DNA from 3 places in the Arthrobacter sp. LFS091 genome. Region 2 is predicted to be linked to each of the others. Evidence: predicted binding sites of a transcription regulator. Region 2 holds the regulator's gene; each other region holds the start of a gene.
What was found. The regulator LexA, encoded in region 2, represses DNA repair genes until DNA is damaged. The targets are predictions, from matches to a motif close to TCGAACANNTGTTCGA.
Positions count from the first base shown of each region.

Region 1: the regulator LexA is predicted to act here: its motif matches at 2,832-2,847, upstream of ACNQOP_RS09500 (LexA family protein).
Region 3: the regulator LexA is predicted to act here: its motif matches at 1,614-1,629, upstream of ACNQOP_RS06995 (shikimate dehydrogenase).

Region 1 covers NZ_JBFPFP010000004.1:289,225-294,132, forward strand. Annotated here, with positions in the region: gene ACNQOP_RS09490 (sugar porter family MFS transporter) at 1-1,239, opposite strand, end outside; gene ACNQOP_RS09495 (LacI family DNA-binding transcriptional regulator) at 1,377-2,390, shown strand; gene ACNQOP_RS09500 (LexA family protein) at 2,387-2,818, opposite strand; gene ACNQOP_RS09505 (dihydrofolate reductase family protein) at 2,923-3,528, opposite strand; gene ACNQOP_RS09510 (hypothetical protein) at 3,629-4,066, shown strand; gene ACNQOP_RS09515 (FAD-dependent oxidoreductase) at 4,205-4,908, shown strand, end outside.
Region 2 covers NZ_JBFPFP010000004.1:45,733-50,640, reverse strand. Annotated here, with positions in the region: gene hflX (GTPase HflX) at 1-426, shown strand, start outside; gene ACNQOP_RS08440 (ATP-dependent DNA helicase) at 419-2,479, shown strand; gene lexA (transcriptional repressor LexA) at 2,505-3,248, opposite strand; gene ACNQOP_RS08430 (LysM peptidoglycan-binding domain-containing protein) at 3,599-3,958, shown strand; gene ACNQOP_RS08425 (histidinol-phosphate transaminase) at 4,038-4,908, shown strand, end outside.
Region 3 covers NZ_JBFPFP010000003.1:288,329-293,236, forward strand. Annotated here, with positions in the region: gene ACNQOP_RS06985 (MFS transporter) at 1-543, opposite strand, end outside; gene ACNQOP_RS06990 (IclR family transcriptional regulator) at 747-1,517, shown strand; gene ACNQOP_RS06995 (shikimate dehydrogenase) at 1,725-2,642, shown strand; gene ACNQOP_RS07000 (bifunctional sugar phosphate isomerase/epimerase/4-hydroxyphenylpyruvate dioxygenase family protein) at 2,642-4,513, shown strand; gene pcaH (protocatechuate 3,4-dioxygenase subunit beta) at 4,556-4,908, shown strand, end outside.

The sequences.
Region 1 (4,908 bases), 240 kb from region 2:
GCAGAACACCGACAGCCCAATGGCGAATCCGCGGACGTGGAGCGGGAAGATCTCGGACAGCATGACCCAGACAGCAATGTTCAGGAACGTCTGCATGGAGCCAACGAAGGCGACCACCAGGAAGAGGATCACGAAAGGCCGCGCGGGGTTTCCGACAGGTAATGCAATGGACGCAATACCGATGAGGAAGTGGCACACGGTGGTCAGCGTGAAACCGAGCAGCAAGGTGGTACGTCGGTTGATCCGCTGCATGAGCGTCAGTGCGATGATGCCACCAACTACCGCGATAACGCCCGGTGCAATGTTGGCAACGAGCGCCGCGTTGGAATCGAACCCGGCCTCCACCAGCACCGACTGGCCGTAGTACATGATCGAATTGATGCCGGTCAGCTGCTGGGCCACACCCAGCCCGATGCCTACCAGGATGATGCGCAGGATCCACTTGTCCTTCAGTGCAGCCCAGGACGTGGCCCGGGAGGCTCGTTCCTCGTCGGCGAGGTGCTTCACATCGGCCATTTCAGCTTCTGCCCGCTCTACGGACCGAATGGTCTTCAGGACAGCAAGGGCTTCCTCCCACCGCCCTTTGGAGATCAGCCAACGAGGTGACTCGGGCATCCTGAGCATCCCGAAGAACAAGGCAATCGCGGGCAGCGCGGCAACGGCGAGCATGACCCGCCACACTCCGCCGAATTCACCCCAGACGTTGCCAATGATGGCGTTGACGACGAAGGCGGCGAGTTGGCCGATGACGATCATCAGTTCATTGCGCCCCGCCAGGGAGCCGCGGATTTCGTAGGGTGCCAGCTCGGCCAGGAACACAGGGACCACCGTGGATGCACCGCCGACGGCAAGGCCGAGGATGACCCGCCCCAGGACCATGACCTCGAAACTTGGGGCAAAGACGCAGGCGATCGTGCCGCTAAGGAACAGCACAGCCAGCAAGATGATGGTCTTCCGGCGCCCCCAGGAATCGGAGAGCCGGCCACCCGCAACGGCTCCCGCCGCCGCGCCGAACAGCAGCGAGCTGGTGACAACGCCTTCGGTCAACGGCGTGAGGCCGAGGTCGACCGTCATTGGTCGCAGGGCGCCGTTTATGACGCCAGTGTCGTAGCCGAACAACAGGCCACCGAACGTTGCAACCAGGGCCACAAGGCCAAGGCGCTTTCGATGCGGGCCGTTGGTCAGCGGGGGAAGCGCGACGCCGTGGGCGCCTCCCCGCTGCATTTGCGTAGCAGACATCAGGACTCCTTTGTCAGTGTGGTGCGGGTCATAACCGCCCGCTCTGAATACAGACTAACGCGCGAAAGGTTTAAATGTAAGGTCAAACTAACAAATGATGAACTTTAGCTCATATTCGCCATGGGAAGATGGAGGGCATGGCCCCTGAACAATGGCATCGTCCCGCGACGCAGAGCGATGTGGCCCGCGAAGTCGGAGTGTCAAGGACGCTGGTGTCGTTCGCCTTTCGCGGAGCCCCGGGGGTCAGCGACGAGACAAGGGAAGCCATCTTCGCGGCCGCCCAACGTCTCGGGTACCGGCCCAACGCGGCGGCCGCCGATCTGGCACGCAAGCACCGTTCCGCCGTCGGACTCTATTTGATGGATATCCGAAACGAGGTCTATGCAGACATCCTTAGCGGCGTCCGCACAGCACTCCCCCATGACGGCAACAGGCTCATACTGAGCGTCTCCCGGTCGGTCGACGGCGTGGATCGGGGCGCACTGGACTCCCTGATTGAAGCCAGGGTGGGGATCATCATCGCCGCGACACTCCTGGACACCGACCACCAGGTGCAGGAACTGGCCCGGATAGTGCCGCTGGTCAGCGTGACCCGCCCGGTCGACGGCGTGGACAGTGTGTACTCCGATGATGTGACCGGTGCCCGCGCCGCGACAGAACATCTGCTTGGCCTCGGGCACCGGCGGATCGCTCATCTGGCCGGCCCCATTTACGACGGACACACCGCGCGTCGGCAGAGCTACGAGAAAACCATGCTCGACGCCGGGCTCGCGCCGGTGACGTTGTCGGCGGAGGACTTCACACAGGAGGCCGGGGAGCGGGCAGCATCGGAACTGCTTGGCCTGGCAGACCGGCCGACCGCCATCTTCACCCACAACGACCAGCTCGCCCTTGGCGCCCGGGAAGCCGCTTACGCAATGAACCTGTCCATTCCCCGGGATCTGTCGCTGGTGGGATACGACGATTCGAGGACTTCCCGGCTGCACGGAATCGACCTCACGTCCGTTGACCTGCAGGCGTTCGAGTTGGGCCGCCGTGCCGGCTCTGTGGCGCTCGAACGCCTGGCCAACCCCGACGCGCCCACAGCGGACATCCGCCTCACGCCGCGCCTGATAGTCCGGAATTCCACCGCGCCGCCGGGCACCAGCTAAACGTGGTGCAGGCACGTGGTGGCCACCCCCCAGATGGTCAATTCCGACAGCGCAGCCACCGTGATGTCCGGAAATGCAGGGTTGTCCGCCTGGAGCACCACGCCCCTTGAGGTGATGCGGAGCCGTTTGATGGTCAACTCGCCATCCAATACGGCAACGACGACGGACCCGTCCTTGGGCTCAAGCGCCCGGTTCACGATCAGCTCGTCACCGTCGCTGATCCCGGCACCCTCCATCGACTGTCCGGTAACCCTCACCACGTACGTGCTGGTCACGTCCTTGATTAAGTGCTCATTGAGGTCGATCCGGCCGTCAAAATAGTCTTGTGCCGGGGAGGGATAGCCCGCAGCAACAGCGACGGGAGCCAACAGCACCGACGCCAGGGAAAAGCCCGCATCTATCACGCGGGGGCCGACGATAACGCCCACAACACACCTTTATTCGAATATATGTTCGATATTCGAGTGTACATCCGTTGGGGGACATTGTTCTCCTGGGGTTATGGGACCCCGGAGATCAGCACAGCGCCGGGCTAGTCCTTGACGCCGCCCACGCTATAGGTGACGTGGGTGACCAGTCCGGTGCCACTGACGGAGGTCGGTTCGAGCCTGAGGTTCCCCACGCCGTCGAGCAGCCGCTCCCCGCCACCAAGGATCACGGGTGCTATATGGAGCCGCAGTTCGTCGATCAGCCCGGCCGACAGGAACTGCCGGGCAGTCGACGCTCCCCCGGCGATCGCCACGTCCTTGGCCCCCGCCGCGTTGCGAGCCAGGGCCATTGCCTCTTCGACTCCGCCGTTGATGAAGTGGAACGTGGTTCCGCCCTGCATCTCAAGGGGTTCACGTACATGATGGGTCAGCACATACACCGGCGCGTGATAGGGCGGTTCCTCGTCCCACCAACCGCGCCAGTCCGCGTCCCACGGGCCAGGACCCGGTCCCGCGAACATGTTCCTGCCCATAATGAAAGCGCCCGCAGCGAGGATCCCTTCCACCTGGGCGGCATTGGCTTCGCGTTCCTCGAACTGCCACCGGTGAAGGGTTTCGCCGCGCTCACCCAATGGCATCTGCAGGCTCTGGTGGGGACCGGCAACGTAGCCATCGAGGGACACGGTCAGGTCGCATGTGACTTGGCTCATGGGCCCATCATTGCATCCAAAACCTCAAGGTGGCGCCAAAACCCTCGCCAAACCGCCGCGCCAAGGCGGACACTGGGGGCTAGACCTTCAGGAGGATTCCATGGCAAGTACTGCAGAGCTGGAGCAACTTGGCATCCTGGTGGGCGAATGGGAAACCACCGTCCCGGGACGGGAAGTCAAGGGCCGGACGACGTTCGAGTGGCTGGAAAACGGCGGCTTCCTCATCCAACACTCCACGGTGCAACAGCCGGAATATCCCAACTCGGTGAGCATCATCGGTGCCACAGGCTCCGATGGGGCGCTCCAGCAGCACTACTTCGATTCCCGCGGCGTCGCACGCATATACGACATGATCCTGAAGGACAACGTGTTGACGCTTTTCCGGGACGGCCCGGACTGGCCCCAGCGGTTCGTGGGACGGTTCAGCGACGATGGCAACGTGATCAACGCACGCCTGGAACGCGGAACCTACCCCGGCGGACCCTTGGAACACGACTTCGACATGGTCTACACACGGATCCACCCACGCTCGATGTGACGCACGTTATTACCGGCCGGTAAACAACACGCTACGGATCGGCCAAAGATGGCAACAGCGGGGAAACACCCGCGAAAAACCGAATGCCTAGGCTGATGATCAACAGCACCAAACAGGTCATCAGCGAAAGGGCCGAACATGTCCGCCACTCCGTCCGCAGCATCCCTCCACATCGTCATCGCAGGCGCAGGTCCAGCAGCCCAGGCTTTGGTGCGGCGGCTGGCCGGCACGGCCGATACCCGGCGACGTCCCTTCACCGGCACCATCACCGTGCTCAGCAACCGCGACGACTGCCCCGAGGCCCTCCTCGAACTGGCAGAACTTCCACAGGTCTCGGTCCGGTTCGGCCAGGCGGCCAGCTTCATCGATCCGCACGCCAAAGTTGTGACCACAGTGGACGGCATGGACTTCTCCTACGACCAGCTGGTTATCGCGACCGGCTCTGCCCCGGCTCTCCCGCCAGTCGCCGGTGCTGAAGCCAGCCTGAGCTACTCCACCATCGATGATGCGGCCACCATCGGCGAAGCCGTCCATGATCTCACCCGGATCGTTGGACGCCGTCCGCTGGGAATCCTGGTGGGCAACGGCCCCGCGGCCGGCCAGGCGGAGGCCGTGCTCCGGGCCCGCGGAGTCCGTCCCGTGCGCACCACCCTCCGCCCTGCCGCCGTCGTTCGTTCCATCGCAGGTTCCCCTGTACCGGCCACCGGCATCGTGTTCGAGGACGGCAGCAGCATGAACGGGGACCTCGTGGTCCTGGCCGAGGAGCGGACGGCCCGCAACGACCTCGCCGAAAGCGCGGGGCTCCTGATTGCGTCCGACGGCGGCATCGCCGTGGGGCGCGA
Region 2 (4,908 bases):
TTGATCCTGCATGTCGTCGACGCTTCGCACCCGGATCCCGAGGGACAGATCGCCGCAGTGCGGTCCGTGTTCACGGAAGTCGATGCCCGTAAGGTCCCGGAAATCATTGTCCTGAACAAGGTCGATGTCGCCGATCCCTTCGTCGTTGAGCGACTGAAGCAAAAGGAGCCCCGCCATGCGGTGGTTTCAACCCGCACGGGCGAGGGCATCGCGGAACTGCTGGAGGATATCAGCCGGTCCATTCCGCGGCCGGGGGTACGCCTTGAGCTGTTGATTCCCTACGACCGCGGAGACATGATCAGCAAGCTGCACAGCTCCGACTCGGAAATCCTGAGCCTTGACCACGAGGAATCCGGGACGCGCGTGGTTGTCATGGTCCGCGAAGGACTGGCAGCCGAACTGGAGTCATTCGTCAGCAATGGTTGAGAAGGTGGCGGCGGACGCCGTCGAGTCGGTGGGCGAACAGGCCACCCTCGAATTGTTGGACCGGGCTGTTGCCGGCATGGGCGGACAAAGCCGTGCCGGCCAGCACGAGATGGCCAAACACGTTGCCCGGGCAATCGAGACCGGGGAGCATCTGCTGGTCCAGGCGGGGACCGGAACAGGTAAGTCGTTGGCGTACCTGATTCCGTTGATCGCGCATTCGATGGACAGCAATAAACCAACTCTCGTGTCCACCGCCACCTTGGCACTGCAGACCCAGATCGTAGGCCGGGACCTTCCCCGGCTGCTGGAAAGCATCAACCCCGCTCTTAAGCGCCCCGTCAATGTGGCGTTGGTGAAGGGGCGGGCAAACTACGTCTGCCTGCAGAAACTTGAGGGGGGTTTCCCCAGCGAGGAGCCCTCCGAGGGACAACTGTTCTCACTGGGCGAGGACACCAGCGTTCCGCACTTTGCTGCGTCCATGGGCGGGCCGCAATCGCAGCTCGGCAAGGAAGTGGTCCGGCTTCGTGAGTGGGCCGGGAAGACGTCCACCGGCGATCGCGACGAACTCATGCCGGGGGTCACCGACCGTGCATGGCGGCAGGTTTCGGTCACATCCATGGAGTGCCTCGGGGCGCAAAAATGCCCCATGGCCGAGGAATGCTTCAGTGAACTCGCAAGGTCCCGCGCAGCGGAAGCGGATGTCGTCGTCACGAATCACGCGATGTTGGCCGTGAGTGCGTTTGAGGGCCTGGCCGTGCTCCCCGAGTACGACGTCGTGGTGGTCGATGAGGCCCACGAACTTCAGGATCGCGTGACCGGAGCCGTGTCCGGTCAGTTGTCCGTGGCCATGGTCCATGCTGCAGCGTCCAGTGCGCGCAAGCACACGGCCATTACTGTGGATGCCCTCAACGCTGCGGCCGACCGGCTGGATATGGCCATCGCAGGCGTGCCCAATGGCTTGTTGCCCAACGGACTCAACGATGAACAGCTCGACTGCCTTGACCAGTTGCGCGACGCCACACGCGCGGCACTCTCGGATTCGAAGACGGACTCTTCAAACGCGGTCGACGGCGGTCGGCAACTGGCGCGATCACGGCTCATGCTCATCCTGGAATTGTGCGAACGTTTGCTCGCCGCCAAGGAGAACAGGGAAGTGGTGTGGTTCTCGCGAAACAGCAACTTCGACCCCCAGCAGGGCTACTCCCAGCCTGATGAAACAGCACCCGCCCTCATTAACATTGCGCCGTTAAGCGTCGCAGGCTGTTTGCGTGAAGGGCTTTTTGCCGGCCACACGGTGGTCCTCACCTCCGCCACGCTGGCCATAGGCGCGGCTTTTGAACCGGCCGCCGGTGGCTTGGGCCTTATCGGTGACGGCGCCCCGAGCTGGACGGGCATCGATGTGGGGTCGCCATTCGACTACCCCAAGCAGGGTGTGCTCTATGTGGCCAAGCACCTGCCCAAGCCTGGTCGGGGTACATCGCCGGAAGCCCTTGACGAGTTGGAAGACCTCATCAGGGCCTCGGGTGGGGGAGCGCTCTGCCTGTTCTCCTCACGGAGGGCAGCCGAGGAAGCGGCCGATGCCATGCGGCTCCGCCTTGACGTCGGCATCCTTTGCCAGGGTGAGTCCACCATGGCTGCGCTGGTCAAGCAGTTCGCTGATGAGCCGGATACTTGCCTGTTCGGCACCATGTCCCTGTGGCAGGGGGTGGACGTTCCGGGCGGCTCCTGCCGACTGGTGGTCATAGACCGCATTCCCTTCCCACGTCCGGACGACCCCCTGATGACCGCCCGTTCACGGGCGGTCGCGCAGTCCGGCGGAAACGGCTTCATGGCCGTGTCGGCCACCCACGCGGCCATTCGGTTGGCCCAGGGAGCTGGACGCCTGATCCGATCAACCGGTGACAAGGGTGTGGTGGCCGTACTTGATTCCAGGCTCTCCACAGAACGCTACGGCGGGTTTCTTCGGGCTGCCCTGCCGCCATTCTGGGCCACAACCGACCGCAAAGTAGTCCGAGGTGTCCTGGAGCGGCTGGGGTCGGCAAAGGGCTCCTAGGGGCTCCTCAGGACCCGAGTGAGGGCTAGAGGGAGCGCAGCACAGAGACGACTTTGCCCATGATGGTGGCTTGGTCGCCAAGGATGGGCTCGTACTGGGTGTTCTGGGGGAGCAGCCACGTATGTCCGTCGCGCTGCCGGAAGGTTTTCACGGTTGCTTCGTCGTCCAGGAGTGCGGCGACGATGTCTCCGTTGATGGCGTCGTTCTGGCGTCGCACCACTACCCAGTCCCCGTCGCAGATGGCCGCGTCAATCATGGAATCTCCGGCGACCTTGAGCATGAACAGCTCGCCATGCCCTACGAGTTGCCGCGGGAGGGGGAGTACGTCCTCCACGGTCTGGTCGGCCAGGATGGGACCACCGGCGGCGATGCGGCCCACCAGCGGAACCATCGCTGTATCGCTGGCGCTGGCCAGTTCCGTCACAGCGAGTCCGCCCGTGCTGCGAAGCGCCGTGGGTGCTTCGACGCCGGGGATAGGACCGCCGTCCAGGGTCAAGGGCATCAGGACTTCCATGGCCCGGGGACGCTTCGGATCGCGGCGGAGGTACCCGAGCTTTTCCAATTGGGACAGCTGGTGGGTGACGCTGGAGAGGCTGGCAAGGCCGACAGTGTCACCGATCTCACGCATGCTGGGCGGGTATCCGTTGTCATTCACGGACCTCTGGATGGTCTCCAGGATCTTCTTCTGACGGACGGTCAGGCTCTTGGGGCTCTTTTGAGGCTGTTGGCTCCGCAGGGGTACCGCGCCGCCCGTGGCTTTCGCTGCCATGTTCGCCAATGCCTTTCCATTCCGTCCCCGGTGTGTGTCCGGGGATGTCGGGCCCGCAAAAATGTCAGACCCTCCTGTTCCACTGAAACAGTGCTGTTTCTTCACTCAAACGTAGGGCAGCCACCGGCGTTTATCAAACATTTGTTCTAGCGAGTCTCGACACCGTTCGTTGATAAGTGCTAAAAATGTCATAGCAAGGTTCGAATATGTGTTCTATAAACCTGACGCTGAGCCCCGATGTTCGAAGAAAGTGTTCGAACAAGCAAGGGCCGGCACAGGAGAACACCAAGAATTGGCAGCCAGGCGCCGGGCATCCGGCTCATTGGCAATAGCTCAGAAGGGCTCAGCTCATGTCCGCAATCACTACGTTCGCTGATTTCCGCACCACCCAGGCTCCCTCTCGCCTGCGCCTGACCCGTCGGGGGCGGATTGTGTTCTTCGGCATCCCCGCTATGTTGCTGGTGGCTGCGCTGCTGAGCCTTGCCGGTTTCATCACCGCGCCCGCAAAGGCCTCCGACTCGCAGTCTCAGCTTCGACCACCAGTCGCCGTTACAGTCACTGTCCAGCCGGGCCAGTCCCTGTGGGGTATTGCAGGCGCGGCAGCTCCTGAGCGGGATCCCCGGGATGTCATCACGGAAATCATCCAGCTCAATGACCTTCGTGGCGGCCGCATCCAGCCCGGTCAGCAGCTCTTCGTGCCCGCCAACTAAGTGCCGGACCCTGTGCGAAACGGGAGTGGCCCGGCGTCACAGTTAGTTGGCGGACGCAGCGGCCCCTTAAACTGACTGGGTGAGTGAGCAGCTTGAGCGACTTGACCGACTTCCCCTCCGGACCAACCTGCGTGGACTGAGCCCCTACGGCGCACCGCAGCTTGATGTCCCCATTTTGCTGAACGTCAACGAGAACACCCATGGCGTCCCGGCCGATGTGCAGGCCGCCATTACGGAGGCCGTCGCCGCTGCTGCCACTGGTTTGAACCGCTACCCCGACCGCGAGTTCACAGAGCTCCGCGAATCGCTGGCCGAGTACTTGGGTCATGGTCTTTCCCGTGACAACATCTGGGCGGCCAATGGATCGAACGAGGTCCTCCAGCAGATACTCCAGGCATTTGGTGGTCCTGGTCGCAAGGCGTTGGGTTTTCCTCCCACGTATTCCATGTACCCGCTTCTCGCCAGCGGCACGGACACGGAATATGTCCGGGGAGTCCGGGCCGACGACTACGGACTGGACGCGCAATCGGCCGCTGACCAGGTCCGGGAGACCGGCGCCAACATCGTTTTCCTGTGTTCTCCCAACAACCCCACCGGGACGGGGCTCGGGCTGGACGTCGTTGAGGCGGTCTACGAAGCCGGCGAAGCGAGCCAGGCGATCGTAATCGTTGACGAGGCCTACCACGAGTTTGCGCACGACAGCACGCCCAGCGCCCTGACTCTGCTGCCAGGACGGGAACGGCTGATCGTCTCGCGCACCATGAGCAAGGCTTTTGCCTTGGCCGGCGCCCGGCTGGGTTACATGGCCGCTGCCCCGGAGGTTACGGACGCGATCAGGCTGGTCCGGCTTCCGTACCACCTCTCGGCGATTACCCAGGCAACCGCCCTCGCTGCGCTGAGCCACAGGGAAGCGCTGATGGCCGATGTCGAGGACATCAAAGTCCAGCGCG
Region 3 (4,908 bases), on a different contig from region 2:
GGGAATGAAGACCAGGGCCGCCAGGATCTGGCCACCCTGCGTACCGGTCAGGGTCCACGAGGTGAAGAAGGACCGGCGGTTATCGGGGGCGTGCTCAAGGGTCATTGATGATGCGCCGGCCTGCTCACCTGCTGCGGAGAGGCCTTGGCAGAGACGGGCGAGGACCAGCAGCACGGGTGCCCACCAGCCGATGGTCTTGAAGTCCGGGAGGCAGCCGATGACGAACGTTGCCGCACCCATGAGCACCAAGGTGAACATGAGGACTTTTTGGCGGCCGATCCTGTCGCCGAAGTGGCCAAGGATGATGGCGCCGATGGGGCGGGCGACGTAGGCGAAGCCAAAGGTCGCGAAGGACATGATCGCTGCGTTGGCATCGGCGTCCGGGAAGAAGACGTGCGGGAAAATCAGTGCTGCCGCCGAGCCGAAGATGAAGAAGTCGTAGTATTCGACGGCGCTGCCCAGGAAGCTGGCGAGGGCGGCTTTGCGGGGTGTTCCGGTGATGGTTTCAGTGCCTGGCGTCGCTGACGGCATTGTTTGGCTCATTGGGTGTTCCTTCTTTGACGACGATGTCGCGGATCTAGCGTCTGTGGGAGACCAGAGCGAGGTGCGGCCAGATCATCCCTCAAAGTAACCACATGGTGAGAGCTACTTGTGCAATACAGCAATAGTGGCTGTGAGTGTGGTCACTTGTCAATAGATGTCCCCACCATCTAGAAATAGCTCTCACCATGTGAGAGCATCGAACCATGAGTGTGAAAGACGACACAAAGACCGACATGGTCGGCAAGGCCCTGAGCCTGTTGGTATTGCTTGGCGAAGAACCACGTGGGGCCAGTGCAGCGGACTTGGCGAGGAGTGCGGGCCTACCGTTCAGCACTACCTACCGCCTGCTGGGGTCCCTGACCCGCGACGGTTTCGTCGATTACGAACCCGACGGAAGGCGGTATCACCTGGGCCTGCGGGTATTCCAGCTGGGCCAGCGGGTGTCGAACCACCACGGCTTTGCGGCCACAGCCTTGCCGGTGCTCCAGCGGGTCACCGAGCGCACCCATGAGGCCACCATCCTGTCCGTCCGGGATGGAAACCATCACCTGACGGTGAACAAGGTGGACGGACCCAAGACATTCCGCGTCACCAGCGACCCCGGCCATCTGGGTGCGCTGCACACAACCTCGGTGGGGAAGGCCATTGTGGCTTTCGAGGAGGAAATCGAACGCAAGCGACTCCTGGAGGAACTTCCGTTGGATCCCCTCACGGAGCACTCCATCACTGATCGCGACGCCTTCCGCGCTGAGATCGAGCAGGTGCGCCGCCAAGGTTATGCGGTGATGGACGAGGAAAACGAAATCGGCATGCGCGCCGTCGCCGTTCCCGTCCTCAATTCCCAGGGCCACGCTTTCGCGTCATTGGCCACGGCTGTGCCGGTCTTCCGGCTCACCATGGAGGAACTCATCGCGCACGTCCCCACATTGCAGGAGGCCGCGGCCGAACTCGCGGCACGCCTGCCGAGGCGCTGACCCCTCGTTGTGAGGCCTGCTTTGCGCGCTAAATCCCAGGAATACCGCGCAGAGCGGGCCCAACAATGCGAGCCGCAATCAATGTTTGTTCGCGATAAGAACAAGCGTGCGGAATATGAACATCTGTAGTAACGTAAATAACACCCGGCATGCGGCGCCCAGAAAACGCCATCTGTCCGCGGTGCTGAAGTTAGAAGGAGCTTGAGGATGAGCAACCGAGCCGAATCCGTTCTGGTGGGCCTGATAGGCGAAGGCGTCATGCCCTCGCTCACTCCGCCCATGCATGAACGCGAAGCCGATGTGCAGGGCCTTCGCTTGCTGTACCGCCCCGTGGACCTGCTTGAACTCGCATTGCCGGCCACCGCCGTCGGGGATCTCCTGACCGCCGCCCAGCGCATGGGCTTCAACGGCTTGAACATCACGCACCCCTGCAAGCAGCTGGTGATGAAGCACCTCGACGAAATTTCCGACGACGCCGCGCGCCTGGGTGCCGTCAATACGGTCCTGGTTCAGGATGGCCGGTTCATCGGACACAACACGGACTTCTCCGGCTTCGGCTCGGCGCTCGCCGACGGACTCCCGGATGCCAAACTCAACCGCGTCGTGCAATTGGGCGCCGGCGGCGCCGGGTCCGCCGTCGCCTACGCACTGCTTACGGCAGGCGTCAAGGAACTGGACCTGGTAGACATGGACGCTGAGCGGGCGGCTGAGCGCGCAGCGGAACTCGGCGAGCTCTTTCCGGAGGCGAGCGTCACGCCACGCACGCCGGACGAACTCCCACAGCTCATGCCCAGCGCTGACGGCTTGGTTCACTGCACGCCCATTGGCATGGCCGCCCACCCGGGCCTGCCGTTGGACATCGAACTCCTGGAGCCGCGGCACTGGGTTGCGGACATCGTCTATCGCCCCATCGAAACGCAACTGGTCCGCGAAGCCCGGGCCAAGGGCTGCGCCGTCCTGGACGGCGGGCGCATGGCGGTCGGTCAGGCCGCGGATGCCTTCCAGCTCATCACCGGCCGCGAAGCGGACCGGGAGCGGATGCGCGCCCACTTCCTGGAGCTGATCGCCTTGGAAGACACCGCCGCCACCCTTAACGAGGGCACCCTGGCGAAGGCGACGCACTGATGCGCACCGGAATCGCAACCGTCTGCCTGTCCGGCACGCTGAAAGAGAAGATGCAGGCCTGCGCCATTGCGGGCTTTGACGGCATCGAGATCTTCGAACAGGACCTGGTCACCTCATCCCTCAGCCCGGAGGAAGTCCGGAAGATGGCGGCCGATCTCGGCTTGGGCCTTGACCTCTACCAGCCGTTCCGGGATTTCGACGGCGTCACTCCGGACCTGCTGAAGGCCAACCTCAAGCGTGCAGAGGCAAAGTTCAACTTGATGGAACGCCTTGGCATGGACACCATCCTGGTGTGCTCCAATGTGGCCACGGCAACCATTGACGACGACCAGCTGCGGGCTGAGCAGCTCGCCGAACTCGCCGGACTGGCAGGGGACCACGGCGTGAAGGTTGCCTACGAAGCCCTCGCCTGGGGAAAGTACGTCAACGACTACGAGCACGCGTACCGCCTGGTGGACATGGTGGACCACCCTAACCTCGGCACCTGCCTGGACTCGTTCCACATCCTTTCCCGCGACTGGGAAACCGCCCCGATCGAGAACATCAACGCGGAGAAGATCTTCTTCGTCCAGGTTGCCGATGCCCCCAAGTTATCCATGGATGTCCTCTCGTGGAGCCGGCACTACCGGGTTTTCCCCGGGGAGGGACAGTTCGAGCTCGCCAAGTTCATGGGCCACGTGGTCCGCGCAGGCTACACGGGCCCGGTTTCCCTTGAAGTGTTCAACGACGTCTTCCGCCAGTCCGACGTTGAGCGGACCGCAGTGGATGCCATGCGCTCGCTGATCTGGCTGGAGGAGCAGAGCGCCAAGTGGCTCGCGAGCACCCCAACAGCAGCGGCACCGGAAGACCAAGCCGCCACCCGCCGTCGTTATCCCATGGAACTTGCCACGCTGCCCAAGGTGAACGAACCCGCAGGCTTCAACTTCGCCGAGGTCAAGGCTGACGACACCGCGCAGCTCGAGAAGCTCCTGGGCCAGCTCGGCTTCGAGTTCGAGGGCCGCCACCGCACCAAGGACGTCCAGCTCTGGACCATGGGCCAGGCCCGCGTGATCATCAACGAACAAGCACCGCACCACGCGGAACCGGCTATCGCCGCTTTGGGGTTCGACGTCGATTCGCCAGTGATTGCCTCCGCTCGCGCCCAGCAACTCAAGGCCCCTGTGGTGGCCCGCAAGGTCCAGGCCGACGAAGAGGTGTTCCAGGGCATCTCGGCGCCGGACTCCACGGAGATCTTCCTCTGCCAAGGCAGCCCGGACGGGACCGCCGCGTGGACGCACGAATTTGGTGAGGGGCTGGAGCATGCCGGCGCCGGCCAAACAGCGGTCATTGACCACGTGAACCTGGCCCAGCCGTGGCAGCACTTCGATGAGGCTGTCCTCTTCTACACCAGTGCGTTGGCCTTGGAACCGCAGCCCTTCGCCGAGGTTCCGAGCCCCAGCGGCCTGGTCCGCTCCCAAGTCATGCAGACTGGCAACAAAGCCGTGCGGCTGGTGCTGAACCTCGCGCCGGCGCAGCAGGCCGAAAAGGCACGCAAAACGTACCAGGAACACATCGCCTTCGCCGTGGACGACCTCGTGGCAACAGCCCGGTCCGCCCGCGCTCGGGGGTTGGAGTTCCTGCAGATTCCGGCCAACTACTACGAGGACCTGGATGCCCGGTTCGATCTTGAACCCGGATTCCTGGCCACCCTCAAGGAACTGAACCTCCTGTATGACCGGGACGCCAGCGGCGAATTCCTCCACTTCTACACCGCCACAGTGGGCAGTGTGTTCTTCGAAATGGTGGAGCGGCGCGGCAACTACGACGGCTACGGTGCGCCCAACGCCCCGGTGCGCCACGCCGTCCAATACGACTCGCTCCACCGGGCATAGCCGCCCGGACTAAACCGAAACCACAAATGAAAGGAGCCGGCTGTGCCGCAAGACCACACCGCACAAGCTCTCGAAACCGAGGAACTCGTGCCGCCAGCTGAGCCACACGCCGCGCACGACACCAAGAAGGTGGAAACCCAGGCAGATCTCAGTGCTGAGATCCAGGCCATCGGCAACCGCTACGCCCAGGCCGTCAAGGACGGTAAGGGCCCCGAAACCATGCCGCGGCTGGACTACGCGCCGTACCGCAGCAGCATCCTGCGCCACCCCACCAAGAGCCTGCACCACGCGGACCCGGAGACCATCGAGCTCTACTCGCCGGCGTTCGGCCACCAGGATGTCCACGCCCTGGAATCGGACCTGACCATCCAGCACAACGGCGAGCCCCAGGGTGA